3 regions of the Vibrio cidicii genome follow, and region 3 is predicted to be linked to each of the others. Evidence: predicted binding sites of a transcription regulator. Region 3 holds the regulator's gene; each other region holds the start of a gene.
What was found. Region 3 encodes CRP, which controls carbon source genes, mostly activating them, when cyclic AMP is high. Its sites were predicted from a motif close to TGTGANNNNNNTCACA; they were not measured.
Positions count from the first base shown of each region.

Region 1: cdd (cytidine deaminase) is a predicted target of CRP. The motif match lies at 7,472-7,487, and genes of this name have one in related genera.
Region 2: ectA (diaminobutyrate acetyltransferase) is a predicted target of CRP. The motif match lies at 1,296-1,311, and genes of this name have one in related genera.

Region 1 is NZ_CP035921.1:3,151,512-3,161,768, reverse strand. Features, by position in the region: gene EWA64_RS15380 (M3 family oligoendopeptidase) at 1-770, opposite strand, end outside; gene cobC (alpha-ribazole phosphatase family protein) at 800-1,459, opposite strand; gene cobU (bifunctional adenosylcobinamide kinase/adenosylcobinamide-phosphate guanylyltransferase) at 1,452-2,000, opposite strand; gene EWA64_RS15365 (adenosylcobinamide-GDP ribazoletransferase) at 2,009-2,782, opposite strand; gene cobT (nicotinate-nucleotide--dimethylbenzimidazole phosphoribosyltransferase) at 2,783-3,811, opposite strand; gene EWA64_RS15355 (NAD(P)H-binding protein) at 3,951-4,439, shown strand; gene EWA64_RS15350 (Rossmann-fold NAD(P)-binding domain-containing protein) at 4,487-4,654, shown strand; gene sbcB (exodeoxyribonuclease I) at 4,790-6,211, shown strand; gene EWA64_RS15340 (CidA/LrgA family protein) at 6,260-6,631, shown strand; gene EWA64_RS15335 (LrgB family protein) at 6,633-7,310, shown strand; gene cdd (cytidine deaminase) at 7,592-8,479, shown strand; gene purT (formate-dependent phosphoribosylglycinamide formyltransferase) at 8,614-9,789, shown strand; gene EWA64_RS15320 (thiopurine S-methyltransferase) at 9,870-10,257, opposite strand, start outside.
Region 2 is NZ_CP035921.1:145,668-155,924, reverse strand. Features, by position in the region: gene cyoE (heme o synthase) at 1-263, shown strand, start outside; gene EWA64_RS01400 (tetratricopeptide repeat protein) at 312-1,184, opposite strand; gene ectA (diaminobutyrate acetyltransferase) at 1,576-2,118, shown strand; gene ectB (diaminobutyrate--2-oxoglutarate transaminase) at 2,143-3,408, shown strand; gene EWA64_RS01385 (ectoine synthase) at 3,422-3,808, shown strand; gene EWA64_RS01380 (aspartate kinase) at 3,887-5,314, shown strand; gene EWA64_RS01375 (leucine-rich repeat domain-containing protein) at 5,431-7,917, opposite strand; gene EWA64_RS01370 (cytochrome b) at 8,131-8,664, opposite strand; gene EWA64_RS01365 (metalloregulator ArsR/SmtB family transcription factor) at 8,903-9,244, shown strand; gene EWA64_RS01360 (ArsJ-associated glyceraldehyde-3-phosphate dehydrogenase) at 9,259-10,257, shown strand, end outside.
Region 3 is NZ_CP035921.1:2,001,195-2,011,451, forward strand. Features, by position in the region: gene EWA64_RS10165 (aspartate aminotransferase family protein) at 1-1,089, shown strand, start outside; gene astA (arginine N-succinyltransferase) at 1,189-2,208, shown strand; gene astD (succinylglutamate-semialdehyde dehydrogenase) at 2,226-3,683, shown strand; gene EWA64_RS10180 (DUF1338 domain-containing protein) at 3,864-4,655, shown strand; gene crp (cAMP-activated global transcriptional regulator CRP) at 4,729-5,361, opposite strand; gene EWA64_RS10190 (phosphoribulokinase) at 5,604-6,473, opposite strand; gene EWA64_RS10195 (YheU family protein) at 6,604-6,816, opposite strand; gene EWA64_RS10200 (hydrolase) at 6,860-7,837, opposite strand; gene EWA64_RS10205 (TIGR02444 family protein) at 8,008-8,490, opposite strand; gene EWA64_RS10210 (ABC transporter ATP-binding protein) at 8,487-10,257, opposite strand, start outside.

The sequences.
Region 1 (10,257 bases), 1.2 Mb from region 3:
CGACTGCTGTACAAGCTGGGTTCAAGGAAGTGAATATCGCGCTGGTGAGAGCGTTTTTGATATTCGGTTAAACGCCAACCGGAAAGCGCATTTAAGATCGCGGCAAAGGTTTCGCGATGCGTCGCCATCGCTTGTTGAATACCGCGCCACGCGCTCTCCTGACGCGCGAAGTCCGAGCCGTATAAAATCGCCGCGGCTTGAGAAAAGCCGAGGGTCTGCTCTTGGCCGTCGGGCAGTTTAAGATTTACTTTCAGCGTTCCTGTCAGGTTGTCGTATAAACGTCCCCAACCGTCACGGCCATCCACAGCCATTGCCGACAGCAGTTGCTCTTGTTCCACACTCAAGCTTTGATCCGCCAACTTACGCAACTGCGCAATCGCGAACGCCTGTGAAGCGACATCTGGATTATCACTTTCTAAAACATTGACAATGAAATCGTCATCGGCGTGCATTAGGGCCAACTCGTACGGACTAAACGCTTGATCCATTTCTGAACTGAGTTTGGCCATACGGCCTACCAGTGCTTTCGCTTCGGCATGGGTCACATCGACTGAAGTGTGACAGTTGGCAAAGGTATAAATGGTTGAAAGTAAACGGCCTGCCGCTTCTTTAGTGACGATGGCGTTTTGCATTACGCTGACCACTTCTTTCTGCGAAGCTTGAGTTTTGAGCAATTTAATGCATTGCTCGATCAGCTCAATATCTTGTTCGATACGTTCATCGTTTAGATCGGCGTAGGCGATAGTGAGATCCCAACTTGGCGCTGTCATGCTGTTTTCCTTAATTAAATCTGTTTTTATTACCAATTTTGCTTCGTCTGTTCGTCCCTGAGTCGCAGCGGCAGCGCAATGCTTTTCACCGTAGGGTAAGATTCCCCGTCGCTATCGGTAAACAAGTTGATGTGCGTCAGGCTTGCGTTTTCAATGGTTAAACGTTGATACCAATGAGGATTTCGCCAGTCTACACCCAAAAGGTGGGCGAGAATAAGGCGAATGACGCCACCGTGAGTGACGATTAACACTTTATCAGCTTGTGAAGTGGCGATCTGCGCCCAAGCATGAATCACTCTGTGTTGAAAATCAGCCAGACGCTCTCCACCGGGCAACTCAGTGTGGGCAGGGTCACGCGAAAAGGCGTTGAGCAAAGGCCACGGGTAATCTTGCTGCGTAAATGGCCGTCCGTCGAGTTCGCCAAAGGCCATTTCTCGCCAGCCATCGTCAACCACCAGCGGTGTGCCGAGCAAACTGCCGACCTGCTCAGCCAACACTCGGCAACGGCTCAGCGGAGAAGTGACAATCCGAGTGAGCGGAACGATTTGCTCTTGCGTTAGCTGCTCGCACAAGGCACTCGCTATCGCGTGTTGCATCTTGGGGTCTACTTTTGCATCGCTGGCACCGTAAAGGCCCGGCGGCGCAGTGGTTTTTCCGTGACGAAGCAGATAAATCTCTTTGCTAGACATGCCATTCAGCCTTCTTCAAGTCCAGTGGCAATCCGGCAGCGACCAGTGTTACTTGCTGGCAGATTTGCGCTAGCCGCTGGTTCATTCGCCCGGCATTATCAACAAACAGGCGGCTCACTTTACCCATTGGCACCACGCCCAACCCCACTTCATTGGACACCAGTACCACGCTTGCCGGACAAGCGATTAACGCTTGGCAAAGCTGAGCCACTTTTTCTTCGAGCTGCGCGTTATCCGCCTGTTCTGCCAGTTCAAACAGCCAGTTATTGAGCCACACCGTCAGACAATCAATCAGCACCACATCTTGCGCTTCGAACCTTGCCAGATACTCTGCTAGCAACAGCGGCGCTTCGTGCTCTTGCCAACCGTTGCCACGCTGCGCTTTGTGATGCGCAATCCGTTCGCTCATTTCGTTATCAAACGGCACCGCCGTGGCCAGATAGTGAAGCGTGCCAGCGCTTTGTTCACACCAATTTCGCACCAGTGCTTCCGCGTAAGACGATTTCCCTGAGCGAGCCCCGCCGAGTATTAATGCTTTCATTTGCCGCCTTAACCGTTATGGATCATCGCAATCAGCACGAGGTAGATCCCAAGCTCCATCAATTGCTGCGCAGCGCCAAGGCAATCACCGGTAAAGCCGCCAAGCCGCGCCATCAACCAACGCTTAAAGCCGATACGAAATAGCGCAGCAACCAGCAGCAGCAACAATCCTTTCGCCATGCCCAAGGTCAGTGCCGCTATCACACCACAAAAGAGCAATACCGCCAGATCGAACGAGGATTGCGCGCTGGCAAGCGGTTTGCTCTTACTCTGGTCGGCATCACTGACGTAAGGCATGTCGTAAATCAGCGACGCCGCTACCGCTCGGCTTAAGGTATAAGCAACGATGAGAATCAGGACAAAATCCGCTTGGCGCGCTAATGTGGTGAGAAAGACAAATTTACCTAGCAGCGCCATGGTCAAGGTTGCACTGCCGTAAGTGCCGATACGACTGTCTTTCATGATGGTGAGGCGCTTTTCTACCGTCATACCGCCGCCAATGCCATCCGCCATGTCGGTGAGTCCGTCTTCATGAAACGCGCCGGTCAGCAATAAGCTGAAAGCCATCATCAACAAGATAGCCACCTGAAACGGCACAAGTTGCGCGGCCAAGGTGTAAAACAGCGCGCACAAACCACCCAGCAGCGCACCAACCAAGGCAAAATAACGCCCAGATTGATTCATTCGCTCAGGGGAATACGGCGTGTTGGCGGGCACTGGCAAACGGCTGAAAAAACTCAGCGCCAGACAAAACAGCTCGAACTGGTAACGAAGAAACGCCATTTACACTGTGACTCCTGCACTTTCAAAACTGGCCATCTGGTTGTAAAACTGTGCCGCCGCTTTGACCAATGGGTACGCCAGCGCGGCGCCAGTGCCTTCTCCCAAACGCAAGCCGAGGTCGATCAGCGGCTGTGCGTCCAACAGTTGCAGCACGATTTGGTGCCCCTGCTCTTCTGAGCGGTGGGCAAACAGCAAGTAATCTCGTACGTTTGGCTGCAAAAGCGTAGCAACATAAGCTGCTACCGAAACAATAAAGCCATCGACCAGCACGGGCGTTTTCTGCTGTTCTGCAGCCAAAAATGCCCCCACCATAGTGACGATTTCAAACCCGCCCACTTGCGCCAGCACTTCTTTGACGGGCAACTCATGACAGCGACCGACGCCCTGTGCGACCAGTTTGATCTTCAATGACAACTGCTCTGCAGAAATGCCAGTCCCTTTACCGACACAGTGATCCACTTCATGTCCAGAGAGCGCGCTCAGCAGCGCCGCAGCCGAACTGGTATTGGCAATGCCCATCTCGCCAAACATCAATAAATCCGCCCCGAGCATACAGCGCTGCTTAACAATCTCTGCGCCATTGCTTAAACCTTGTTCGACTTGCTCAAGACTCATCGCCGCTTGCTGGGCAAAATTGTGCGTTCGATCGCCCAAGCGACGTAACAGTAAATTGGGTGCAGCCTGCTCCACCGGATACAAAATGCCACAGTCGATGACCGTCAGTTCAATATCGTTGCCGCGACAAAAACAGTTGATCGCCGCACCACCAGCCAAAAAATTCAGCACCATCTGCTGTGTCACTGCGCTGGGCGCGATGCTCACCCCTTCATCCGCGATGCCGTGGTCACCAGCAAACAGCAACATTTGCGGTTTACGCAGTTCAATCTCCACCGCCGCTTGGCTTTGGCCCTGACTTTGGATGAGTGCCAGTTGCAACGCCACTGTCTCCAATTGACCGAGAGCGCCAAGCGGCTTGGTTTTGTTATCGATAATGTGTTGAATTTGCGCGGCAAATTGTTGATCTAACATGACGTCCTCTGTCTTAAACTGACGGGAAAAAGAAGTGACTTAGTGTAACCTCTAGCGACAGCGGATCGCTAGCGCTAAGCTAATGATAGTAAAGACGACTTGCTGAACACTATGAGCGGCGAATCAATTAGGAGTAACGATGAGTATCAATCAGGACAATCACTGCGTAATCATTGCTGGCGCGACTGGCTTGGTTGGCTCAAGGCTACTTCAGCACATTTTGCAGCACGACGCGATTAGCACCGTCTACGCATTAAGTCGCCGGCCGCCACAGGTCGAGCATACAGGCAATGGTAAGGTACATTTACTGCTCGATCCTGAGCTCAAAATTACCGCTTGGGAAGAAAGTTTACCAAGGCCCACCATCGGGTTTATCTGCTTGGGCAGCACGCGAAAGGAAGCTGGCAGCCGAGCAAAACTGCGACAGGTGGACTTTGAACTTGTCTGTCATGTAGCGCAGAGTATGAAGGTGCTTGGCGTGTCCAAGTTGGCCGTCGTCTCCAGTTTGGGCGCGGATGCACATTCTCCATTCCACTATCTAAAGTGCAAAGGACAGATGGAAAATGCATTGATGCAGATGGAGTTTGAACAAATGGTGATCGCCCGGCCCGGCCCGGCCCTTTGCTAGGAGCGCGAGAGCAGCAACGCCAAGACGAAAAATGGCTGCAATGCCTGATGCGACCAATCACCCCTTTGCTGCGTGGCCGGCTACACAACTGGACACCCGTCAGCGCAGACACGGTCGCCGAAGCAATGCTTTATCGCACCTTCAGCCATCCTCATCGCAAAATAGAGATTTTGCATAAACTTGAGATGGAACAGTTGTTGTCACAGTTTCGCTAGGTTTTACGCTGCGAGTCGGGTGTCTGACCGTTTGATGCTCTTTGCCCTTTCTGCGCTTAAGCGCCTGCGAAGTCGTTGCCAGCGCTGGCGTGCAATGGTCTAATACACCTTTTGCAGCTCTCAATGGTACGCCGGATGCACCAGGATAATCAGCCTACATTCTTCTTTTTTGATTATGAAACTTGGGGAGTAAGCCCCGCTAAAGACCGCCCTTCCCAGTTTGCGGGGGTACGCACCGACGAAAATTTCAATGTGATTGGCGAGCCGCTGGTTATCTACTGCCGATTGCCAAGCGACTATCTTCCAGCGCCAGAAGCGGCCTTGATTACCGGCATTACCCCGCAAAAAGCGATGCAAGAGGGGCTGTCTGAGCCCGAATTTATTAGCAAAATCCATGCAGAGCTGTCAAAACCCAACACCACTAGCCTTGGCTACAACAGCATTCGTTTTGACGACGAAGTCACTCGCTATACCTGTTATCGCAATTTCATTGATCCTTATGCGTGGAGTTGGCAAAACGGCAACTCGCGTTGGGATCTGCTGGATGTGATGCGCGCTTGTCACGCCCTTCGCCCAGAAGGCATTACTTGGCCGGAAAATGATGAGGGCTTTACCAGCTTCAAATTGGAGCATCTGTCCGTCGCCAACGGCATCGAACACAGCAACGCGCACGATGCGATGGCCGACGTTATTGCCACGATTGAGATGGCCAAAAAGCTCAAAGCGGCCCAGCCGAAACTGTTTGATTACTTTTTCAACATGCGCCATAAACGTAAGCTGAATGCGCTGATTGATATCGTCAACATGACCCCCTTGATGCACGTATCCGGCATGCTTGGCCGTGAATGTCAGTACACCAGTTGGGTGGTGCCTTTGGCTTGGCATCCGACCAATAACAACGCTGTGATCGTGATCGATTTGGCGAAAGATCCACAGCCGCTGTTTGAGCTAAGCGCCGAGCAGTTACACGAACGCCTTTACACCAAGCGAGAAGATCTTGACGAGCTGCTGCCAGTACCAGTGAAATTGGTGCATCTCAATAAATGTCCCATTTTGGCTCCTGCGAAAACGCTGACAGCAGAAAATGCGGCGAATATTGGTATTGACCGCGAGCAGTGTTTGGCCAACTTAGCGCAGATACGTCAACACCCAGAAGTGCGGGAAAAATTGGTGCAACTTTTTTCCATTGAACGCGAGTTTGCCGATAGTGATGATGTCGACAGTAAGTTGTACGACGGTTTCTTCTCACCAGCCGATCGCGCCGCGATGGATATTATTCGTCAAACCGAGCCAAACAACCTCGCTGCGCTCGACATCACCTTTAACGACAAGCGCATTGATCCGCTGCTGTTTCGTTATCGTGCGCGTAACTATCCGTGGACATTGAATGAGAGCGAACAACGTCGCTGGGCCAACCATTGCCGAGAGTACTTCGAAAGTCGTATTGAAGAGTACATGCTCAATTTGGAAAACTTGGTGCATGAGCACGAAAGCGATGAAAAGAAAATAGCGATATTGAAATCGGTTTACCGCTATACTGAGAGCTTGATCTCATAATTATCGAGCGCCATACGGCGTTGACTTAGCAGTGTGTTTCTACTCAAGATGAAATTCTCTTTGAAAACCCTACTTGACCTGATGTTGTCATTTGGCCTTATTTTTCTTTCGCTCAACATCGGCATGGCGATTTCCCACTGGCTAGAAACCTCCATTCCTGCCAGCGTGATTGGCATGCTGGTGCTGTTTCTCGCCATGGCGAGTGGGCTGGTCAAAGTCGAGTGGGTCAAGCCGGGCGCAAGTTTGTTGATCCGCTACATGATTTTACTTTTCGTGCCAATCAGCGTGGGTTTAATGGAGCATTTCGATCTGTTACTCGCCAACGCGCTACCCATTTTAGCCAGTGCGATTGGTGGCACCTTGATCGTTTTAGTCAGCCTCTCTTGGCTACTTGATCGCGTTTTGCATAAGGAGAGCTGATATGTGGTTACTGGTTACTCTCCTGGTGTTTTTCTTTGCCCGCTGGCTGGCGATAAAAATCAACAAGCCGTTGGCGAACCCTTTGCTGATCAGCATCGGTATTTTGATCCCGCTGCTTACTTATCTGAAAATCCCGTTTGAACGCTATTACGCCGACAACCAGTGGATCAGTTACATGCTGCAACCCGCAGTGGTAGCACTGGCTTATCCGCTTTACGAGCAGTTGCCGCAAATCAAAGCCAATTGGCGCATCATCACTTTCGCTTGCCTGATCGGCAGTGTGATGTCGATGATGACCGCGACCGCTATTGCTGTGCTGTTTCACGCCGACATCACGCTAATCGCCAGTTTGCTGGGGAAATCAGTCACCACACCGATAGCGATGGAAATTTCCAGTCAGTTGGGCGGCGAAGCGGCGGTTGCTGCCATTCTCGTGCTGCTGGTTGGCTTATTTGGCGCGATTCTCGCCTATCCTATTTACAATCTCATTGGCATAAAACACCCGATTGCACGTGGTTTAACCATGGGCACGGTGTCACACGCACTCGGTACCGCGACCTGCGCGGAGAAGCAGCCTGGAGATGCCGCATTTTCTTCACTTGCTCTGGTCCTGTGCGGCGTGATTACCTCGATTCTCGCACCCTGCTTCTTCGCTTTAGCCATTTGGGCATATCACTAATGGTCAGGCCCACTCTCGGGCCTGCACCTGTTGATCTTAAACCGTCAATCACTCGCTAAAATGGCAATATTGGTGTTAACTGTAGACTTTGAAAGATAAAAATCGCATTGGGAAAAACTGCGACCTCGTTAACAGTTATTTTCAATGCAATCGAATACATGTGTGAGCTCACTCTAACTATGCAACGTGCAAATTCGTTGCACCCTTAAATGTGAGATGTATCACTGTAGGTTTTTGTCGTTCGCATAGAATATCCTTCCATGCAATAACAAGGATTCATCATGAAGAGTCGTATTGAACAAGCGCTAGCAAGCGCACCGGCATCAATTTCTCAATACCTTGCACCTATCGTTTCAGACGACCATTTTGACGCGACCCTTTCCAAACAGCAGTTCGATGAACTATTGGAAAAGACAGGACTGGCAGACAACGAACTGCGTGTCGCGCTGTTGCCTTTCGCTGCGGCTTATTCTTACGCCCCTATTTCAGAGTTCTATGTTGGCGCGATTGTTCGCGGTCTATCCGGAAAGCTCTATTTTGGCGCGAACATGGAATTTAATGGCGTACAACTGGGCCAAACCGTCCACGCCGAACAAGCGGCGATCAGCCATGCGTGGATGAAAGGCGAAGAAGGCATTGCTGACATCACCATTAACTTCAGCCCTTGTGGACACTGCCGCCAGTTTATGAATGAGCTCTCTACGGCGAAAGTGCTGAAAATTCAGCTACCTCAGCGCGACGAGAAAGTACTGCACGACTACCTGCCCGATTCTTTTGGCCCGGCAGACCTTGGCATTGAGTCCGGCTTGATGACGAAAGTCGATCACGGTTTTTCCACTGACGAGAGTGACGAGCTGCTCAAAGCGGCCATCTCGGCGATGAATCGAAGCCATGCGCCCTACACACACAACTTGAGCGGTGTCGCTCTGCAAGTGCGTAGCGGCAAAACCTATCTGGGTGCTTATGCGGAAAACGCCGCTTTCAATCCTAGCCTCCCACCGCTGCAAGTGGCCTTGATGCAACTGCTGCTTGATGGTGAACGCTTCGACAACATCCAGTCGGCGGCTTTGGTCGAGAGCCACAAAGGCAAAATCAGCCACCTTGCGTGCACCCAATCTACTCTTGAAGTAATCAACCCTGATATTCCGGTGACTTACCTCAATATCTAATCCATTTCCGTTTGCCCTGTTTTACACAGGGCTTTCTTTTGCCCGCACCAGCAAACGTTTGCTTTGGCAGTGAATTTGGGTATCATCCCTCGCTGATTATCTTACTGCTCTCACTCTCTAAGGAAAAACAAACTATGTTCGGTACAGCTACCCGTGAAGGAGCAACTCGTGTACTACTGCTGGGTTCAGGCGAGCTCGGCAAAGAAGTGGCGATTGAGTGTCAACGCTTGGGTCTGGAAGTGATCGCCTGCGACCGCTATGCAGATGCTCCCGCCATGCAAGTGGCCCATCGCAGCTATGTGCTTAATATGCTCGATGGCGACGAACTGGAAAAAATCATTAAAGCGGAAAAGCCCGCCTTCGTCGTACCAGAAATTGAAGCTATTGCTACCGATAAACTGGTAGAGCTAGAGGAACAAGGCTTAAACGTGGTGCCTTCTGCCAAAGCCGCCAAACTCACCATGAACCGCGAAGGCATTCGCCGCTTAGCGGCTGAAGAATTAGGGCTAGTCACCTCACCGTATCGTTTTGCTGATAACTACGAAGAGTTTGTCGCTGCGGTTGAAGCGGTCAACATCCCGTGCGTGGTTAAGCCCGTGATGAGCTCTTCTGGCAAAGGGCAGAGCGTAATCAAATCTGCGCAAGATATTGAGAAGGCTTGGCAATACGCACAAGAAGGCGGCCGCACTGGCGCAGGGCGTGTGATTGTCGAAGGGTTTATCGATTTTGATTATGAAATCACTTTATTGACGGTAAGAGCCGCTGATGGTGTGCACTTCTGTGCGCCGATTGGTCATCGCCAAGAAGATGGCGACTACCGCGAATCTTGGCAGCCACAAGCCATGTCAGAAAACGCGCTTAAAGCCGCAGAGTACGCCGCTGAAGAAGTCGTCAACGCCTTGGGTGGCTACGGTATTTTTGGTGTTGAGCTGTTTGTCAAAGGCGACAAAGTGATCTTCAATGAAGTGTCACCTCGCCCTCACGATACTGGCATGGTGACCATGATTTCTCAGGAAATGTCGGAATTTGCCCTGCACGTACGCGCCTTTACAGGAATGCCGATTGGCAAAATCGTCCAGTACGGTCCTTCCGCATCAGCGGTGGTACTTGGCAACGGCAAATCAGACAATATCCGTTTCGATGGGATTGCCGATGCACTGGAAGCGCCGCAAACACAGTTGCGTTTGTTTGCCAAGCCGGATATCGACGGGCGTCGTCGCCTTGGGGTTGCCCTCACTCGTCGCCAAAGTTTAGAAAAAGCGATTCAAGGCGCAATAGACAGCGCGAAAAAAGTGAAAGTGATTTACTAAACTAAGACCGTTTCAAGCGATACCATTTGCACGAATGAAAAGGGTTGGCATTTCGCCAACCCTTTTTGCTTTCGACTCAATTAGGCAGTAGCTTCAATCAAGTAAACATGCTCAGCAAAACGGCTTAACCCTTTTTGCGCAATTTTCGGATGACGTTCATCGGCAATGTCGTCAAACAGATGTGTCACCTTCATACCCGCGAAAAGACGCTCTACTTCGCTTTGTGCAACGCTAAAAGGCGGTCCTGACATCTCTTCTTGCGGATAATCCAAGGTGATCAACAAAATCCGCCCACCCGGGTTTAATAGCGAACGCACTCGCTGCACGTATTCAAGCCGCATCTCTTGGGGCAGCGCAATCAGGGCTGCGCGATCGTAGACGATATCGGCTTTGGAAAGCGGCGCCGTGAAGAAATCACCAGCATAAATGGCGAGTTCATCAAACTGATACAGCTCATGCTGGCCTGAC
Region 2 (10,257 bases), 1.4 Mb from region 3:
TTGAAAAAGCGCAGCGCCACATGAAAGCGTATGTGGTGGCGTTTGCCGTTGTTGCGCTCGCCTTGTTTGCTCTTGGCAGTGCGGGGTATGAGTATCTGGCCGTGGCGTCGTTGGTTAGTGGCTATTGGCTTCTTGTCACCTTTAAACCTGTGACGCAGCAGAATTACGAAAGCTGGGCGCGCTCGGTGTTTAAAATTTCGCTGCTGGTAGTGATGAGCATCAGCGGTGTGTTAGGCATGGAGCTGTTGCCGCTCTCGATCTAAACTTTCTGCTTTTACAGGGGCGCAGCGTGTTCCGCTGCGCCCATTGCTTTATTCCAAGTTACCTTCTTGCGTCATTCTCTCACTATTGCGACTCAACAGACGGTCGAAATGCGGATTGCCCTGCAAGCTTTCTAAATCGGGCTCGTTGTTGATCAAATCGCGGATGGAAGGGCTGGCGTCAATCGCACGTTGCAGATCTTCAATCGCTTGCTCTTCTACCCCCAATCGCGAATAGGCACAAGCACGTTGGTAGAGCGCCGGGCCGTTGGTGTTGTCCATCTCCAGCACGCGATTACATAGGCTCAGTGCCCAGTTGTATTCTCTGATCTCCATCGCAGCGTCGGCTTTATAAGTTAACGCTTCCAAATCGCCCGGGCGAATGGCAAGAATTTCATCGTACACATCGATTCTTTGCTCTGCGGTAGGCATGCTTTGTGCGCGCAGCCATAAATTGTGGATCTCGTTGATGATCTCAATTTCTCGGTTGTTTTCGCTGATGATGCGAGTTTTGCGCTTCAAATCTCGTTCAAGCGCGATGAACTTCTTTTCGTATTTTTCTGCAATGGTTTCCAAACGCTTGTCGGCCATCTCTTTGGTGTTGTGCTTGAATTCACGCAGCGATTGCCAACCGACAAAAGCGATCAGCGACGCAACCCCGGCGATAATGTAGAAAAAGTAGGTGACCGTGACGTTGGCATAGTTGAGTGATTTATCCGCCACCGACAGCTCGCGATCGGTGATCTGTACCGTTAGGCGTCTTTCCAAATCCTGCTGGTCTTGGCGCAGCGCTTTGAGTTCATCCAGTATGTACCTTTCCATCAGTGGTCGGTCGAGCAGTTCGCTTTGTGAATAGCTTTGCTCTTCTGCGATGGCTGGCACGAGCAAGCTCATCAGCGCGATCAGAGTGAGTAAAATTCGCATATCGATATCCAATTGTTTTGTCTTGATTGTTTTCTGAGAGTGGCCCCTTCTGATTAGGATAATAAATTTAGAGTACGAATTATTTTAAAAACGGACAACCATCCTGTTAAGTGTGATCAAGGTCACGAAATGAGGTGTTTAACGTTAAGGTATAAAGGATTTTTCTGAGTAATCAAGCCAATTAGAGAATCTTCCCTCATCTCTTAATGAGCGTTTTGTTGTTAGATTAAAGTTTTGTGTTCTAATTATTTAGTTTGCGTTTATGGGTTATTTTATGTGATAATAATCACGTTTTTGGCGATGAAAAGGCCATTTATTTGCTTTTTAACCGCCGATAATGGCCATAATAAATAGGAATTTTAATTAGAGCTCGATGGAAATGTATCTGCATATGATTACTTCTGCTCCCTGGGTGATGTACCCTGAAATTGCACAACACTCAGCCAATAAATGGACCTTTAGACAACCGAAAGTGACCGATGGCGATGCGATCTACAGTTTGATCGCCGATTGTCCGCCACTGGATATGAACTCATCCTACTGCAATTTTCTGCAATCGACCCACTTTCGCCAAACCTGCATCGTTGCCGAACACCAAGGCGATGTCGCGGGTTTTATCTCCGGCTATCAGAAACCGGAAGAGCCTGACGTACTGTTCGTTTGGCAAGTTGCGGTGGCGCCTCGCTATCGCGGTAAGGGCTTGGCATTTCGCATGCTCGACAAGCTACTCAATCGCCAGCAGCTTAAACAGGTTCGAGCGGTCGAAACCACCATTACCGAACAAAATCAAGCCTCTTGGGCGCTGTTTGAAAAGCTGGATGAGCAGCACGGCAAACGAGGCAAAGTAACTACTTTTCTCGATGAAGACGCCCATTTTAAAGGCAAACACGATACGGAATACCTCTATCGTATTCCGCTAGACACTCCTCAATAAATAGGAATCAAAAACGGTCTCAACATGGATATTTTTACTCAGCAAGAATCCAACGTTCGTTCATATTCAAACCACTTTCCGGTGGTCTTTCACAAAGCTAAAGGGTGTTGGCTGGAAACGGAAAATGGAGAGCGCTACTTAGATTTCCTTGCCGGTGCAGGATCTCTCAACTACGGCCACAACAACCCTGTGCTAAAACAAGCGCTACTCGAATACATTGAAATGGACGGCTTAACCCACGGGTTAGACATGCACTCCAGTGCCAAAGCCACCTTTTTGGACACCTTCCAACGCATAATTCTGCAACCTAGATCGCTTAACTACAAAATGCAGTTTACAGGTCCAACGGGGACCAACGCGGTGGAAGCGGCGCTAAAACTGGCGCGTAAAGTGAAAGGCAGAAGCAATGTGGTGGCTTTCACCAATGGTTTTCACGGCTGTAGCGCAGGAGCGCTGGCGGCGACAGGTAACCAGCACCATCGCCAAGGCGCGGGCATGACTTTGCCTAACATCACTCGTATTCCGTTTGAAGGCTATGCGGGTGTCGACGGGCTGGCGCTGTTTGAAACCATGCTCGGTGACAACTCTGCGGGTATGGATAAACCAGCGGCAGTGCTGTTAGAAACCGTGCAGGGGGAAGGGGGCTTAAACGCCGCGTCGACCTCTTGGCTTAAACGCCTTAGTGCGCTCTGTAAGCGCCACGATATTTTGCTGATTGTCGATGACATTCAAGCCGGTTGTGGTCGCACAGGGACGTTTTTCAGCTTTGAACCAGCGGGCATCGTGCCCGATATGGTGACGCTGTCGAAATCGCTCAGCGGTTATGGTTTACCGATGGCGGTGCTGCTGCTCAAACCAGAGCTTGATGTTTGGAAACCCGGTGAACACAACGGCACGTTTCGCGGTAATAACCACGCCTTCGTCACCGCGACCAGCGCGCTGGAAATCTACTGGTCGAATGATGACTTTAGCCGTCACATTCAGCAATGTGCCCAGCAAGTGAGTGACGTTGTCACTCGGACGGTGCAGCGTTTTCCGGAACTGTTCGTACGCCAAAAAGGGCGAGGCATGATGAGTGGTATTGAGTGCCAAAACGGTGAAGTTGCCAGAGCCATTGCTGCCGACTGCTTTGAGAAAAGAATGGTGATTGAAACCGCCGGGCCAAATGATGAAGTGGTGAAGTTTTTCTCACCTCTGACCATCACCGAAAGCGAGCTCAAACAAGGGCTAGAGATCTTCGAACAGGCGGTCGAATCCGTCGCAGCCAGCCATTTTAAAAACGTCGGTTAACTAAGGAAGAACAATGATTGTAAGAACGCTAGAAGAGTGCCAAAACAGCGAACGTCGTGTGGTCGCACAAAACTGGGAAAGTGTGCGCATGCTACTTAAAGACGACAATATGGGTTTTTCGTTCCATATCACCACGATTTATCAAGATAGCGAAACCCATATCCACTACAAAAACCACCTTGAATCGGTGTACTGCATCAGAGGTGAAGGCGAGATCGAAGTGGTGGGTGGCAAGACCTATCCAATCAAACCCGGCACCTTGTACATCCTCGATCAGCATGACGAACATTTCCTGCGCGCCTACAAAGACAAAGAGATGGTGATGGCGTGTGTGTTTAATCCGCCAATCACTGGCGCAGAGGTGCACGACGAGCACGGCGTCTATCCGCTGGTTGACTGATTCAACCTTGAAGTGGAGCGCCTTGCTGTTCCACTTCTTCTCCCTCTCCCCACGTTAGTAACTAACCAAGGAATCTTCATGATTTATACCGTAGAAAAAATCGGCGGTACTTCAATGACAGCGTTTGACGCTGTGTTAGACAACATCATCCTGCGCCCCGCCAATCCTTACCATCGTGTGTTTGTCGTTTCGGCTTACGGCGGCATGACTGATGCGCTCCTCGAAGGCAAAAAAACCGCCAAACCGGGCGTTTACCAACACATTGCCAAGCGCAACGACGAGTGGCAGGAGTCGCTGTGTGAAGTGGAGCAGCGCATGCTGCTGATGAATGAAAACATCTTTGCCGATCCGATGAATCGACTGCGTGCTGACAAATTTATCCGTTCGCGCATCGCTGAAGCGCGTAACTGCATTACCAATATTTTAGAAACCTGCCAGTATGGGCAGTTTTCTTTGCGCCACTATTTGCCGCAAATTCGCGAGTTTCTCGCCTCAATTGGTGAAGCGCATAGCGCGTTTAATACTGCGCTCAAGTTAAAAAGCGTCGGCATCAACGCGCGTTTTGTCGATCTCTCGGGCTGGAATACCGAAGAACCCAAATCTTTGGATGAGACGATCAACACGGCGTTTGCCAGCATCGACCTGACACAAGAGCTGCCAATCGTCACGGGCTACGCGTACTGTAAAGAAGGGTTGATGAGCACCTACGATCGCGGTTATAGCGAGATGACCTTTAGCCGTATTGCCTCACTCACCAATGCTGATCTGGCGGTGATTCACAAAGAGTACCATTTGAGCTCCGCCGATCCGCGTGTGGTAGGTCCGGGCAAAGTGTTACCCATTGGCCACACCAACTATGATGTTGCCGATCAACTGGCGAATTTGGGGATGGAAGCGATCCACCCTAATGCGGCGGCGGGTCTGCGTGAAAGTGGCATTGAACTGCAGATCAAAAACACTTTTGAACCTGAACATCCGGGCACGCTGATCTCGGCAGACTACGTACCACAAACGGAGAAAGTGGAGATCATTGCAGGTAAAGAGAAGGTATTTGCTCTGCATCTTTTTGACCAAACCATGGTCGGTCAGGTGGATAATGTCAGTTATGAGTTGATGGAAATCATCTCCGAGGCACGAGTGAGTTTGATTGGTAAAGAGATGAACGCTAACTCAATCACCTATTATCTGGGTGGCAGTGCAGAAAATCTTAACCAAGTGCTGTACAAAGCGGAAAAGCGCTACCCCAAAGCGTCGACAAAAGGGCGTATGGTGGCGTTGATTTCCGCCATAGGTTCGCAAATGGATACCAATAAAACGCTGGCCAAAGGGGTGAGCTGCTTAATGAGTAACGGCGTGACGCCAGCAGCACTGCACTCGTCCATGCGCAACGTCAATGTGCAGTTTGTGGTCAGTGACAAAGAGTATCGCAAAGCGATCTGTGCCCTGCATGAGACGTTTTTTGAAACGAAAATGGCCGCGCCAATCAAAACCGAACAGGTGGCATAAGCCGCCTAGCCACAAGGTTCATCCAGATTGTGCTAGTAAAATAAGGGAGGCTTGCCTATCGCAAGCCTCCCTTATTTGATGGTGCATGGTCAATGTGTTTCAGCCGTAAAGCACGTTTACTGTGACTGCTGGTGGCAAAAACTGGCTACGTTTAGATCTCCGCGGGGCAGCGTGGAAAACAGATGCCCAGATTGCGCAGCAAACTCCGCTACTTTCTCTTGCATCGCGATGCTGAACTGATGGTTTTCAGCCACCAAACACCAGAAGCCGCTTGATACTGCCAACTCAAAATCGCTGATCGGCGTGTTGGAGATATCCAGCTCTCTTAGCTGGAGCAGCTCACCAATATCTAGGCTGGTCAAGGGGTTATTGTTTAGTTCCACTTCAAACACGTTAATCGCCTTAACCACATCCACACTTTGCAACTGATTATTAGCTAAAGAGAGGTAAGTGAGTCGGCTGCCTTCTGGCAATGTCACGCTTCCTAACTGGTTGTCGTTTGCGGTCAGCTCAAAGGTTTGAGGGTTGTGAGTCAGATCCAGCGTTTTGAGCTGGTTCCCTTGTACATCAAGCACGACCAGATCAGGGTTAGCGGAGATATCCAGCGTCGACAATTGGTTGTCTGCCAACATCAATTGTTGCAACTTAGGGTGCTTACTCGCATCAAACTGCTTGAGACTCATGCCGGATGCTCCCAGTATTTCTAGATTGTTCAGCGCGGCAAAATCCACACTGGTCACGCCACTGTAACTGATATCCAAACTGTGCAACTGCGTTACATCACCAGTAAGCTGAGTCAAACTTGGCACCTTTTCCATTAGCAAGGTTGTCAGTTTCTCGTTGTGGCTGAAATCGAGCGCTTTCAGCTTGGTGTCACTGGCCCATAGTTGTTCCAGCTCTACAAAAGGACGCAGATTTAACGTGCTGATTGGGTTTTTATCCAAGATGAGCATTTTCAGCGGAATCCCCTCAGCAAAAGTAAGGGCAGTGAGTTGGTTATCGGATGCGGAGAAGGTCGTCAGCGCGGTGAGCTCGGACATATCAAGTGCAGCGAGCTGGTTACCATTGACGGCCAACGCAATCAGAGCTGGCATTTTAGTCAAATTGAGCTCAGATAACTGGTTCTGCGTCAAGATTAAACGCTGCAAAGAAGGCATGTCAGCCAATTGCAGCGTGGCCAATTCCGTGGAGCGAATTGCGACCGCTTCCAACGCGGTTGTGGCGGTTAAGTCGAGCGCAGGTAGTTTTGATTCACGAATGTCTAAATCAGTCAGTGCGCTGCTGTAAGACAGATCAAGGCTTTGCAACTGTGCGAGTTTTTCTATTCTCAAGCTTTGTAAGTCGGCCAGCGGTTTCAGGTCGACATGACTCAACGCACTGAGATACAGGGTAAGTTGCTCAATATCAGGGGTGTAGTTGGCATTGAAATCGCTGAGTTTCGGTGAGCGGATGATCATATTACGAAGATTCGGAAAAGCGGCGAGATCCATTGTGGTACTGATTTCATACCTGATAGGGCACTCAAGAGTCACCACGTCGGTGACTGCGCTCCAGTGATGATGATCTCGCAGGTTTTCGACACAGCGTTGCATTTCTGGGTCACGATAGCGGATCGAAGAGAAGCTGCCATCTTTGGGCACAATGGTGAGATCTACCGAACTCACACTGCGCCCGTGTTGATCATCAACCACCTGCACTGAAATGCGGATTTTATTGGCAGCCCCGGGCTGATACGCGGGGACAGTCAGTTGAGCTTCAGCGCTATCTTCGTTGCTCAGGCTTGCCTCTGGTCCTGATAATTGCGCCCAGCTGTACTCTGTAATTGTACCGTCGCTGTCACTCGCGTTGGCCGTTACTGTCAATGGGGTGCCTTCTTGGACCGTTTGGTTGTCACCAAGTGAAACGACGGGTCTTTGGTTGCCGTTGTTGGCGTGCACCGTAATCACCTGACCAGATTTGGCGCTGGCGCCAAGATTGTCGGTGACTTTGACATCAAACTGAATGAGCTCGTCTTTATCGACGTCGGGAACCGCAAAGGTGGGATTAAATGAGGTTGGGTCTGACAGTGTGACTGTTGGTCCACTCAGTTGCTGCCAATAGATATTGGCTATGCTGCCATCGCTATCGGTAGCACTGGCGTGTAAGCGTACTTCTTGGGCTCCTTCTTGCACCGCAAAAGGTTTTTCAAGATAAAGGACAGGCGCTTGGTTTTGACTGTTATCGGGTTGATATTTGACCGTGACGGCAACGGTGTCGGTTGCTTGTTGCCCTTTCGGATCGGTGACGGTTAATCGGAAGGCATAACGGGTATCAACCACCACTTGAGGTGTCTCAAAGGTAAGTTGTTCACTGTCGATGCCTTGAAGGTTGAGAGTAGGGCCTTCAATTTGCTGCCATTGGAATGTCAGTACATCGCCATCAGGATCACTGTGTTGAGCCAGCAATTCGATCGGTAGTAAAGGTTCGGTGGTGATATCTTGGCCCAGCTCAACTGACGGTGGGCGGTTTTGTGGTGTAGCAGGTGTATCGGCAGATCCGCCCGAGTCACCACCACAGGCGCTCAGTACGCTGACGGTTGCCGCCAGTAAGGTTTTTTTCAGCATGACTTTCTCGCTTGATGTTTTTATAAAAGTAATTTCCGTATATAAAACCATCACCATATTGATGGGGTTAATATGTAATCGATTGCTTTGGCTGGTTTGTGTGAAGTGAGTTCAAGTTATGAGCATTAACTGCCGCAAGTGCAAAGTATTGGTTGACGTTAAAATGAGCAAAAAAAGCGAGCCCGATGGCTCGCTTGAGGAAGGTGTTTGATGTTAGCCACGACCAAGCATGCGAGCCATGGTCGCGTCTTTATCCACCCATTGATGTTTTAATACCGCCAGTATGTGCACCAGCAGTATCGCGATGATAATCGGCGGCGCGGTGTGGTGAATCACTGAGCCAACTTCTTGCATCCATGGCGTTTTTTCACTGGCAGTCACTAAGGTGAAACCAAATACCTCGAGCGCCCGTCCTGCCCCAATATTCATCACCACACCAGAAATAGGCATGGCTAAAGTGGCTAATAGTAGTAAACCATGGACGGCTTTTGCGGCTTTCTCTTGCCATGCGGGCATCGGTGCGACAGGGGAAATCGCCCCTTCTTTGACGCGCCACACGATGCGAGCGATTGCCAACATCAGCACCAGCACGCCGAAGGATTTGTGTAACGCCACAATTTCGCCTTTTTCCGGCCCGCGAGGTAAGTCAGACATATACGCACCGACGGCAAACACGGTGATAAACGCTAAGGCAATTATCCAGTGCAGTGCAACCGACAGTTTTGAGTAGCTTTTATTATTGCTCATCATCCATTTCCCTATGTTGCTGTTTGTAGTTAAAAGTAAAGATAAAACAAGTATATGAATCTTGTTGTGTCTTAAAAGCGATCGTCTGCACAAAGTTTGAGCAAGCGTTTGAGGTTAAGACGGTTTTTAAACGCACGAGCGAACTTGGGATATGAATTATTTATGACGATTGCCAATTGCTATTGACCCAGTGGCGATAAAAAATAATATATACGCATATCCACATATGGAGATAATCATGTTACCTCATCAATTCTTTAAACTGTTGGCCGATGAAACGCGCGTGCGCTGCTTGCTGATGATCGCTCGTGAGCAGCGAGTGTGTGTCGCTGAGTTGACTCAAGCGCTTGGTGAGAGTCAGCCAAAGGTATCGCGTCACTTAGCGCTGCTGCGCTCAAGTGGCATTGTGACCGATCTTCGTCAAGGGCAGTGGGTATTTTACCGTTTAGCGGAAGATCTACCCGGTTGGATGAGAAAGCAGATTCAGGGCTTGGTGGAATCCAAGTGCTTAAAGCAAGAATACCAGCAAGATATTGAGCGGCTGGCGGCGATGGTTGATCGCCCACAGTGCTGTGTTTAATTAAGGAAAAAAGCATGTCTATAAAAGTCGGAATTAATGGATTTGGTCGTATCGGTCGTTTGGCATTGCGCGCGGCGTTCGACTGGCCAGAAGTTGAGTTTGTGCAGATCAACGATGTCGCGGGGGATGCCGCAACCTTAGCGCATCTGCTGGAATTTGATTCAGTACAGGGCCGCTGGCACCATGCGGTAAGTCATGAAGGTGAACAGATCGTCATTAATGGCAAAGTGATCAAGACCTCGCAGCAAAAATTGATTGAAGCGGTCGATTGGTCTGGCTGTGATGTCGTGATTGAAGCGACAGGAAAACATCGTAAGAGTGAATTTCTCAACCAATACCTCGCGCAAGGCGTGAAACGTGTGGTGGTTTCGGCTCCGGTAAAAGAAGAGGGCATCGCCAATATCGTGGTCGGTGTAAACGACCATATTTTCGACCCAGACAAGCACCGCATTGTTACCGCCGCGTCGTGCACGACCAACTGCATCGCGCCGGTGGTGAAGGTGATTCACGAGAGCTTGGGCATCGAGCAGTCTTCGTTTACCACCATTCATGATTTAACCAACACGCAAACCATTTTGGATGCGCCGCACAAAGATCTGCGCCGTGCTCGCGCCTGTGGCATGAGCCTGATCCCAACGACCACGGGTTCGGCGACCGCGATTGTGGAAATTTTCCCTGATCTAAAAGACAAAATTAATGGTCACGCAGTGCGTGTTCCACTGGCGAATGCGTCGCTGACCGACATCATTTTTGATGTGAAACGTGACACCACCGCCGAAGAGGTCAATGCACTACTTAAAGCCGCGTCACAAAACGAACTTCAGGGCATTTTGGGCTTTGAAGAGCGTCCTTTGGTGTCGATTGACTATCGGGGTGACCAGCGCTCAACCATCGTTGATGCGTTGTCGACCATGGTTGTCGGTAAGCGCATGGTGAAAATCTACGCGTGGTACGACAATGAAATGGGCTACGCCACTCGCACTGCGGAGCTCGTGCGCAAAGTCGGTTTGGCG
Region 3 (10,257 bases):
GAATACATCGATTTCGCGGGCGGAATCGCGGTGAGTTGTCTGGGCCACTGTCATCCGGTTATGGTCAATGCGCTGACGGAGCAAGCGGGTAAACTGTGGCATTTAAGCAATGTCATGACCAACGAGCCCGCACTGCGACTGGCGAAAAAACTGACCGAAGTGAGTTTTGCCGAGCGCGTCTTCTTTGCCAACTCGGGTGCAGAAGCGAACGAAGCTGCGCTGAAGCTGGCTCGTCGTTACGCGGCGGACGTTTACGGTGCAGAAAAATCTGAAATCATTGCTTTTAAACAAGGTTTCCACGGACGTACTTTCTTTACTGTTACCGTCGGTGGTCAAGCGGCTTACTCGGATGGTTTCGGTCCAAAACCCGGCGATGTGACGCATCTGCCTTACAACGATATCGATGCCTTGCAAGCGCACATTTCCGATCGCACGTGTGCAGTGATGATGGAGCCACTGCAAGGGGAAGGCGGTATCGTGCCACCGACGCCTGAGTTTGTGCAAACCGTGCGCGAGCTGTGCGACAAGCACAATGCCCTGCTCATTTTTGATGAAGTGCAAACGGGCAACGGACGTACAGGTGATTTTTATGCTTATCAAGGCCTTGGTGTGACGCCTGATATTCTCAGCACTGCCAAATCACTCGGTGGCGGCTTCCCAATTGGCGCGATGCTGACGACAGAAAAACTGGCCGCGCACATGAAAGTGGGCACGCACGGTTCGACTTACGGTGGTAACCCGCTCGCTTGTGCGGTCGCGGAAGCGGTGGTGTCAGAAGTCTCCAAGCCAGAAACCTTGCAAGGCGTGAAAGAGCGCGAAGCACTGTTTCGCGAAGGGCTAAGCAAAATTAACGATAAATATCAGATTTTCTCTGAAATCCGTGGCAAAGGCTTGTTGCTCGGCGCGGCGCTCAATGAAGAGTGGCAAGGCCGTGCACGCGACATTTTGGTTGCTGCGGGTAAAGAGGGACTGCTGGTGCTGGTGGCGGGCATGAACGTTGTGCGTTTCACCCCATCACTGGTGATTACCAAACAAGAAATAGAAGAAGGCTTGGCGAAACTGGATAAAGCAATCGCCACTCTGGTTTAAACGCCTCTCAAACAGACGCCTGTCCAGGAAGCGACGGGCGTCTACATCACTTCCTAGGTAGTAAACCTAGGGCCTTCTATGCATCTGGAGGGAGTATTGATGCTAGTTGTTCGCCCTATTGCAATGTCGGACTATGACGCACTGCACACCTGTGCAGTGGAATCGGGACACGGATTTACATCTCTGCCGGTTAATGAAGAACTGTTAACCAATCGAATTACACACTCTGAATACAGCTTTGCCAAACACAACGTTGGTGAGCCGGGCGATGAAGGCTACCTGATGGTCGGCTTTGATGCCGAAAGCGGGGAAGTTGCCGGAACCACAGGTATTGAAGCGGCGATTGGCTGGGACGTGCCTTTTTACTCGTACCACATCAGCAAAATTGTCCACTCCTCGCCAAAACTTGGCGTCAACAATGTGGTGAAGCTGCTCACTTTTGGCAACAACTACACCGGTTGTAGTGAAATTTGTACCTTGTTCTTGCGGGAAAAATTCCGTGAAGGACTCAACGGTCGCTTGATGTCGAAATGCCGCTTTTTGATGATGGCTGAGCATCCGCATCGCTTCTCGAAAACCATTTTCGCCGAAATGCGTGGTGTGTCGGATGCCAATGGCAACTCGCCATTTTGGCAATGGCTTCAGGACCATTTCTTCTCCATCGATTTCACCATGGCGGATTACCTCACTGGTATCGGCAAAAAAGGCTTCATCGCCGATTTGATGCCTAAGCTGCCGATTTACATCAACTTGCTAAGCCCAGAAGCGCAAGCGGTGATCGGCGTGGTGCATGAAAATACTCGTCCAGCGCTCAAGCTGCTTGAGAAAGAAGGTTTTACCAGCCGTGGCTACGTTGACATCTTTGATGGCGGCCCCACGGTGGAGTGTGACCTGCGTAATATTGAATCGGTACGTCACTCAGTGCGAGCGAAAGTGCGCGTTGCGGAGCACTCCAGCTCGCAAGACTTTTTAATAGCCAATACCTCATTTGAAAACTTCCGCGCCACGGCAGCCAAAGCCGCCTATGACCAAGCCTCGTCCAGTGTGATTTTGTCACCGAAAGTGGCACAGGCTCTGATGGTTGAAGATGGCGAATACGTCCGCATGCTAGCGCAGTAATGATTAAGGGAAAGACGATGACACAGTGGATTGCAGGTGAATGGGTAGAAGGGCAAGGCGAAGAGTTCACCTCCTTGTCGCCTTATGACAACCAAGTGGTTTGGCGTGGCAAAGGTGCCACTGAGCCGCAAGTCGAGCAAGCAGTGAAAGCGGCGCGTCACGCATTTCTGAGTTGGAAGAAGCTCACGTTTGCCGAGCGCGAAGCCTACGTGCTGGCCTTTGCCGAGCGTGTCAAAGCGCGCAGCGAAGAGATTGCTCAAGTGATTGCCAAAGAGACTGGCAAACCGCTGTGGGAGACGCGCACCGAAGCGGCGGCAATGGCAGGCAAAATTGCCATTTCGATCCGCGCTTATCATGAACGCACTGGCGAGTCGCAAAAAGAAGCGGCGGGCAACCAAGTTGTCTTGCGCCACCGCCCACTGGGTGTGATGGCCGTCTTTGGCCCGTATAACTTCCCAGCGCACTTACCAAACGGCCACATTGTGCCTGCGTTATTAGCTGGCAATACCGTGGTGTTTAAACCGTCTGAGCAAACGCCTTGGACGGGAGAGCTTGCGATGAAACTGTGGCAAGAAGCGGGTCTGCCAAGTGGCGTGCTAAATCTAGTACAAGGTGGTAAAGAGACTGGGATTGCCTTGTCGCAGTCCAAAGGCATCGATGGCCTGCTGTTTACTGGCAGCGCCAACACGGGTCATCTGCTTCATCGTCAGTTTGCTGGTCAACCCGGCAAAATGCTGGCACTGGAAATGGGCGGTAACAACCCGATGGTGATTTCAGAGCAGTACGGCGATCTCGAGGCGACGGTTTACACCATCATTCAATCGGCATTTATCAGTGCTGGTCAGCGCTGTACTTGTGCACGCCGTTTGTATGTGCCGTTGGGTGAAAAAGGCGACGCACTCATTACTCGTCTGGTGGAAGCGGTGCAAAAGCTTAAAGTCGACCAGCCGTTTGCCGAGCCTGCGCCTTTTATGGGGCCACAAATTTCGCAGGCGGCCGCGCGCTTTATCTTAGACGCGCAGGCCAATCTGCAGTCGCTCGGCGGTGAAAGCTTAATTGAAGCCAAAGCGGGCGAGGCCGCCTTTGTTTCACCGGGGATTATTGATGTCACTCATATCGCGGATTTGCCTGATGAAGAGTACTTTGGACCACTGCTGCAAGTGGTGCGCTATCAAGGCCTCGAGCGTGCGGTTGAGCTGGCGAATGACACCCGCTTTGGTTTGTCGGCTGGCTTAGTCTCGACCGACGATAACGAGTGGGCGTACTTTGTCGATCACATCCGTGCTGGCATTGTTAATCGCAACCGCCAACTGACAGGTGCTAGTGGTGATGCGCCATTTGGCGGACCGGGTGCGTCGGGTAACTTACGTCCGAGTGCTTACTATGCCGCCGACTATTGCGCGTACCCAATGGCATCAATGGAAGGGGCGCAAACGGAACTGCCCGCCACGCTCAGCCCGGGTGTTGAACTTTAATAACGATAACGACCTTTAGGTCTCTGACCTGCGCCGCTTCGAGCCATGAGTCGCGCAGGCTTGTTTGCTTTCAAACAATGAACGTCACAGGTTGAGGATTGCGGCGGTGATGTCTGCACGCACCGCCGCAATCCACTCCCAATACTCTGATAATGTGAACCGATACAACAAGGAGGCGTTATGACGCCAGCTGTGTTATTTGAATCGCTATGGAACGACTATATTCAACGCCTGTGTCCTTCCGCGGCAAAAGTGCATCGACTATTGCAAGAGGATGAAGCCCTGATCAACGACCACATCGCGCTACGAACGTTTAACGTCGAGCCGCTGGGCATTGAAACGCTGGCGAAGCCGTTTATCGAATTAGGCTACAAAGCGTGTGGCGACTATCTGTTTGAAAGCAAAAAATTAGTGGCCAAACATTTTGAGCATCCTGATCCGACTCAGCCTAAAGTCTTTATCAGTGCGTTGAAAATCGATGAATGCTCAGAGGCGCTGCAAGCGATTGTGAAAAAATTGGTTGCTCAAGTGGATACGAGCCAACTGCAAGGCCACGAGTTCCTTTCCGCAGGTCGCTTGTGGGAGTTGAGCTTTGCGGACTATCAAACGCTGGCAAAAGAGAGTGAATATGCCTCTTGGTTGGCGGCGCATGGTTACGGCGCGAACCACTTTACGGTCAGTGTCAATCAGCTCAAAGCATTTGACTCGGTGAAAGGTGTGAACGATCACTTACGTCAAGCGGGTTTTACCATCAATGAAATTGGTGGTGAAGTGAAGGGCACACCGGAAGTGCTGCTGGAGCAATCTTCCACGATGGCAGACAAAGTGGCAGTGCAGTTTATTGAAGGCAGTGAAATCATTCCCGGTGGTTTTTACGAGTTTGCCAAACGCTACCCGATGGAAAATGGCGATCTGTACCCAGGCTTTGTAGCCGCGTCGGCAGATAAGATCTTTGAAAGCACCAACGGTTAAGACGTATCGCGAGAACAAAAAAAGCCACCCAGGGTGGCTTTTTGCAATTTGAACGTCGATTTCTGGCGTGAAATTAACGAGTCCCGTAAACAACAATGGTTTTGCCGTGCGCAGAGATCAGGTTCTGCTCTTCCAGCATTTTCAGAATGCGGCCAACGGTTTCACGTGAACAACCAACAATCTGACCAATCTCTTGACGAGTGATCTTGATCTGCATGCCATCTGGGTGCGTCATCGCATCAGGCTGTTTTGCTAGGTTCAGCAGTGTCTGAGCGATACGGCCAGTCACGTCCAAGAACGCCAAGTCTCCGACTTTCTGGCTGGTCACTTGTAGGCGACTTGCCATCTGCGCCGACAAGCGCATAAGAATGTCTGGATTGACTTGGATTAACTGACGGAATTTCTTGAATGAAATTTCAGCCACTTCACAAGGAGATTTTGCACGAACCCAAGCAGTACGCTCTTGGCCTTCTTCAAACAAGCCTAGCTCACCGATAAAGTCACCTTGGTTCAGGTAAGAAAGAATCATTTCTTTACCTTCTTCGTCTTTGATAAGCACGGCAACAGAACCTTTCACGATGTAGTACAAAGTTTCTGCTTTTTCGCCCGCGTGGATCAGCGTGCTTTTTGAAGGGTACTTATGAATATGACAGTGTGAAAGAAACCACTCTAGTGTTGGGTCGGTTTGAGGTTTACCTAGAACCATAATATCTCACTTCCTCTGCAGGGTACGCTTGCCGCTATCCATATTTTAGCCAAGCCTTGTTATTGACTTGCTAGAATAAGAGCTCTTGATTGATGCTGCAAGCTATCTTGTGTTTCGGTTTGAAATAGTATCCTTTTTCGAAAACGATTTCTTGATTTTAATCGTGTCGAGAATGGGATTTTCTACGCAAAATTGTGCACATGATCACGGTATGAAAAGTAAGCGTGAACCGGCCTCAAATTTTAGCCAATTTTGCCTGTTTCAATCAGTTGTTGCAGGATTGGCTGTACAATCAGTTCCATAGCGAAACTCATTTTGCCTCCCGGCACCACTAAGGTATTGTGTCGCGACATAAAGGATCCGTCGATCATCGCCAATAGATAGGGGAAGTCGACGTTCTTGATGCCGCGCAGGCGAATCACCACAAAACTCTCATCTAAACTCGGGATACCTTTGGCATTGAGTGGGTTGGACGTATCCACCGTCGGCACGCGCTGAAAGTTAATGTGAGTGCGTGAAAATTGCGGGGTGATGTAGTTGAGATAGTCGTCCATTGAACGCACAATCGAATCCATTACCGCTTCGCGCGAATGACCGCGATCACGCGTATCGCGCACGTATTTTTGAATCCATTCCAAGTTGACGATCGGTACCATGCCGATCAAAAAGTCCACGTGCTGCGCAACGTTGACTTCACCATCAACCACCCCGCCGTGCAGCCCCTCATAGAAAAGCACATCGGTGTTTTCGGGCAGCTTTTGCCAGGGTGTGAAGGTACCGGGCATTTGGTTGTAAGGCACGGCTTCGTCAAAGGTGTGCAGATAACGGCGCACTTCGCCAGTGCCCGATTTGCCGTACTGACGGAAAAACTCCGACAGGGCAGGAAAATCGTTGGCTTGTGGTCCAAAGTAGCTGATGTGTCGACCTTGCTCGCGCGCTTTACGGATCTCAACGTCCATCTCTGGGCGAGTGAAACGGTGAAAACTGTCCCCTTCAATCCAAGCTGGCTTGATGGACATCATATTGAACATTTTGCGAAATGCTTCTGACGTTGTCGTCGTGCCGGCACCGGACGAACCTGTGACGGCGATGATTGGATGCTTTGCTGACATGACAAACCCTGTCGTTGTAGTACTTACCTGTCGGGCCGGAATGTGGCTTCCGGCATGTGCAATCGTTTGGCCACTATAACACGTTCCACGTGCTTGTCATGGGATAAGGTGCGGTAAAAATCTCGGCCAACTAAAATTTTTGCTTGAGCTGAATATCAACGGTTTCATGCAGTTCTGAGAAAACGATCACCGCTTCACCTCGCTTGAGCTGGGTTTTTACTTGCTCGATTTTTTGCTCTAATGAGACTTCGCTTTCGCCATAGTCAGTGCCTTCACGCAGAACGAATTCGCGGATCAAATTACTCAGCGCATCGGCACTGATCTCTTGCCAAGGAATGATCATAAATACCTCTTTACTTTATGCTCAATAAGGAAATGCCGCGCTATTATGCCGAAACCGCCAAGCTTTCATAGTAGCTCGGCAAGGCTTCTTCTAGCCAAAAGCGGGGATGCAGCGCGCTGCCAGTTAAAAAGCCGACATGGCCGCCGTGATCAAACAGGCGATAGTCAATGTTGTCGGGCAAGACAAATTTGGGGATCACTGCATCGGTCATAAACGGATCGTCTTTGGCGTGAATGATCTGTGTAGGAATGCGGATTTCACGTAACTTGTGCAAACCCGAACACTGCTGGTAGTAATCGAGCGCATTTTTAAACCCGTGCAGTGGCGCGGTGATCAGATCGTCAAACTGATATAAGCGAGTGAGCTTTTTGATCGAATGTGGCGATATCGCCAACGCATTTGATAGTAGGTGATGCTTTTGTAGGGCGTTCTTTTTCAGTGACGAGAGCAAGTAACGGCGATAGACGCGAGAAAAGCCTTGCTCGATACGTTCTGAGCAAGCCGAGAGATCCAGTGGCGCGGAAACGATGGTGGCGGCGTCCACCAGAGGATCGTCTTGATAAGTGGCAAGGTAGTTGGCCAGCATGTTGCCACCAAGTGAGATGCCAAGTGCCACTTTGCGATTCTGCGGAAAATGACGCTGAAGGTGCTGTAAAAAATAGCGTGCGTCTTCGGTTTCCCCTGAGTGATACGCACGTGCGAGGCGGTTAGGTTTGCCGCTGCAACCGCGAAAATGCATCATCACGGATAGCCAGCCAGCGTTGGCAAAGGCGTTCATCAGGCCGTTGGCGTAGGGGCTAAAAAAGCTGCCCTCCAGGCCGTGAAACAGCACAAAGAGTGGCTTTTTACTCGCATTTTTACTGCTAGGATCTTCACTCCACGCGAGATCAAGAAAGTCGCCGTCTGGGGTGTCCAGCGTTTGCCAAACAGGTTCAAACAGTGCTTTTTTGCGGATAAAGCGGGGCAGTAAGGTTTGCAGGTGGGGGTTTTTGATCCCTTTTGCGGCAGTAAATTGAGTCATACTTTTCACTCATGGTTCCATTGCGGGCTCGTCATACGCGTTGTGATGTCTGCTGCGTGTGTCGCTCTCTTTTTCTCAACGTTGAGCCAACTTTATTAAGGCTCGATTGTTTAGGCGGGTCAATGTTCCGCAGAAACGTACTCGATAACTCGGGCTCGGGATCACAGAAACTAGCTAGATTTTGCCAACGGGGCAGAGGGCGGTTTAAATGCCGCGTAGAGGTGAGCTGCGCCTAAATGACGGCAGTAGACCTGGGTGAGTGGTTCTGTATGATTGGGGCGCAGAGCCAAAGTGTTAATGCACTCGACCAGATCAGCTTGTTGTTGTTTTTCCAATTGCAGCTCGAACTGCAACGCTTCGCGATAGAGAGTATCAGGTAGATGCTGTTTGCATTGACGACGTAATTCGCGATAGGTATGCAGCAGCGTTTCGGAGCGGCCTAAGCAGCTTTGCAACTTGTGCCACTCCTCTTCATCGAAACTGAGCTGTTGTTCATCCAGCCATTTAAGCAACAGCAACAGGTTAACGTTGCCGTTAAACTGATTTTGCAAACTCAAACACGCCGCTTTTACCTCTTTCACGCCATAGTATTGCAGGCTGAATTGCCACAGCCGCTCAAGCGTAAGTAAAGGTGGGGCGTGTTGATTGCTCATTGACTGCTGAACTCCTGTTCCATCTGCTCTAGCACTTCCTGCTGGGCCATCCATTCCATTTCGACCTCTTCCAGCGCACTCTTGTTTTGCGCCTGAATGGCCAGTACTTGAGTAAGTTTAGCTTTGTTTTCGCCATCATACAGTGTGTTATCTGACAATTGCTGTTCAGCCTCGGCCAGTACTTGCCCGAGCTTATCCATCTTCGCTTCAAGCTGTGTCAGCGTTTTGCGAATTGGCGCAGTGAGTTTACGAAAATCCGCTTCACGCCGTTTCTGCTCTTTTTTCGCCGCCGCGCTGTTGTTGCCATCTTTGGCTGGCAGCTCGGCTTGCGCTTCTTTGCGTTCGGCTTTCTGTTGCTCTGTCAGCCACTTGTAGTAATCGTTGAGATCGCCATCAAAGGGAGCCACTTGGCGGTCGTGCACCAGATAGAGATCGTCGGTAGTGGCACGCAGTAAGTAGCGGTCGTGCGAAACAATCACCATCGCCCCTTCGAAAGTTTGCAAGGCCAACGTCAGCGCCTGACGCATGTCGAGATCAAGGTGGTTGGTCGGTTCATCGAGCAGTAACAGGTTGGGCTTTTGCCACACAATCAGGGCCAGCACCAAGCGTGCTTTTTCGCCGCCCGAAAAGGGCGCCACTTTTTCCAGTGCTTTGTCGCCATGAAAACCAAAACTGCCCAGGTAGTTACGCAGTTCCTGCTCGGTTTTGTCGGGCGCTATCTGCATCATGTGTTGCAGTGGCGTCTCTTCTGGGTGCAACGTTTCCAACTGATGCTGCGCAAAGTAGCCAGTTTTGACCCCTTGAGAGAAAGTCAAATCGCCACCTTGCGCTTTGAGCTCGCCCGAGAGCAGTTTGATTAAGGTCGACTTACCTGCGCCATTGCGCCCAAGCAGACCAATGCGGCTGCCGGGAACCAGATTAAGGCGGATTTGCTGCAAAATCAGTTTATCACCGTAACCGGCGGAGACTTCATCCATCATCATGATTGGATTTGGCAGCGCTGTGGGCTCGCGAAATTCAAAGCTGAACGGGTTATCAAACTGGGCTGGCAGCACCTTTTCCAACTTCTCTAGCGCTTTGATGCGGCTTTGCGCTTGGCGCGCTTTAGAGGCTTTGTAGCGGAAGCGGTCGATGTAGCTTTGCATGTGCGCCATCTGCTTCTGCTGTTTCTCAAACATCGATTGCTGCAAGATCAGCTTTTGCGCGCGTTGGTTTTCAAACGAAGAGTAGTTGCCGGTGTATTCGTTGAGCTTCTGGTTTTCGATATGAATGATGCGATTGACGATCGGATCAAGAAAGTCGCGGTCGTGCGAGATCAGCATCAGAGTGCCCGGGTAAGATTGCAGCCAGCGTTCCAGCCACATCACCGCATCGAGATCCAAGTGGTTGGTGGGTTCGTCCAGTAGCAGCAAGTCGGAGCGACACAGTAGTGCTTGGGCCAAGTTTAAACGCATTCGCCAACCACCAGAAAATTGGGTTAGCTTCCAGCTCATCTGCTCTTGGCTAAAGCCGAGGCCGTCTAGCAACTCTGACGCGCGTGCGCGGATACTGTAGCCGCCGATGGTTTCAATTTTGCCGTGGATCTCTGCGACTAAGGTGCCGTTATCGGCTTGTTCTGCGGCGGCGAGTTGCGCTTCCAAGTCGCGATACTCGCGATCACCATCTATCACATATTCAATTGCGCTGCGCTCAAGGGCTGGAGTTTCCTGAGCAACCCAAGCCAGTTCCCAGTGCGCTGGTTTACTAAACGAACCAGCGTCGGTAGAA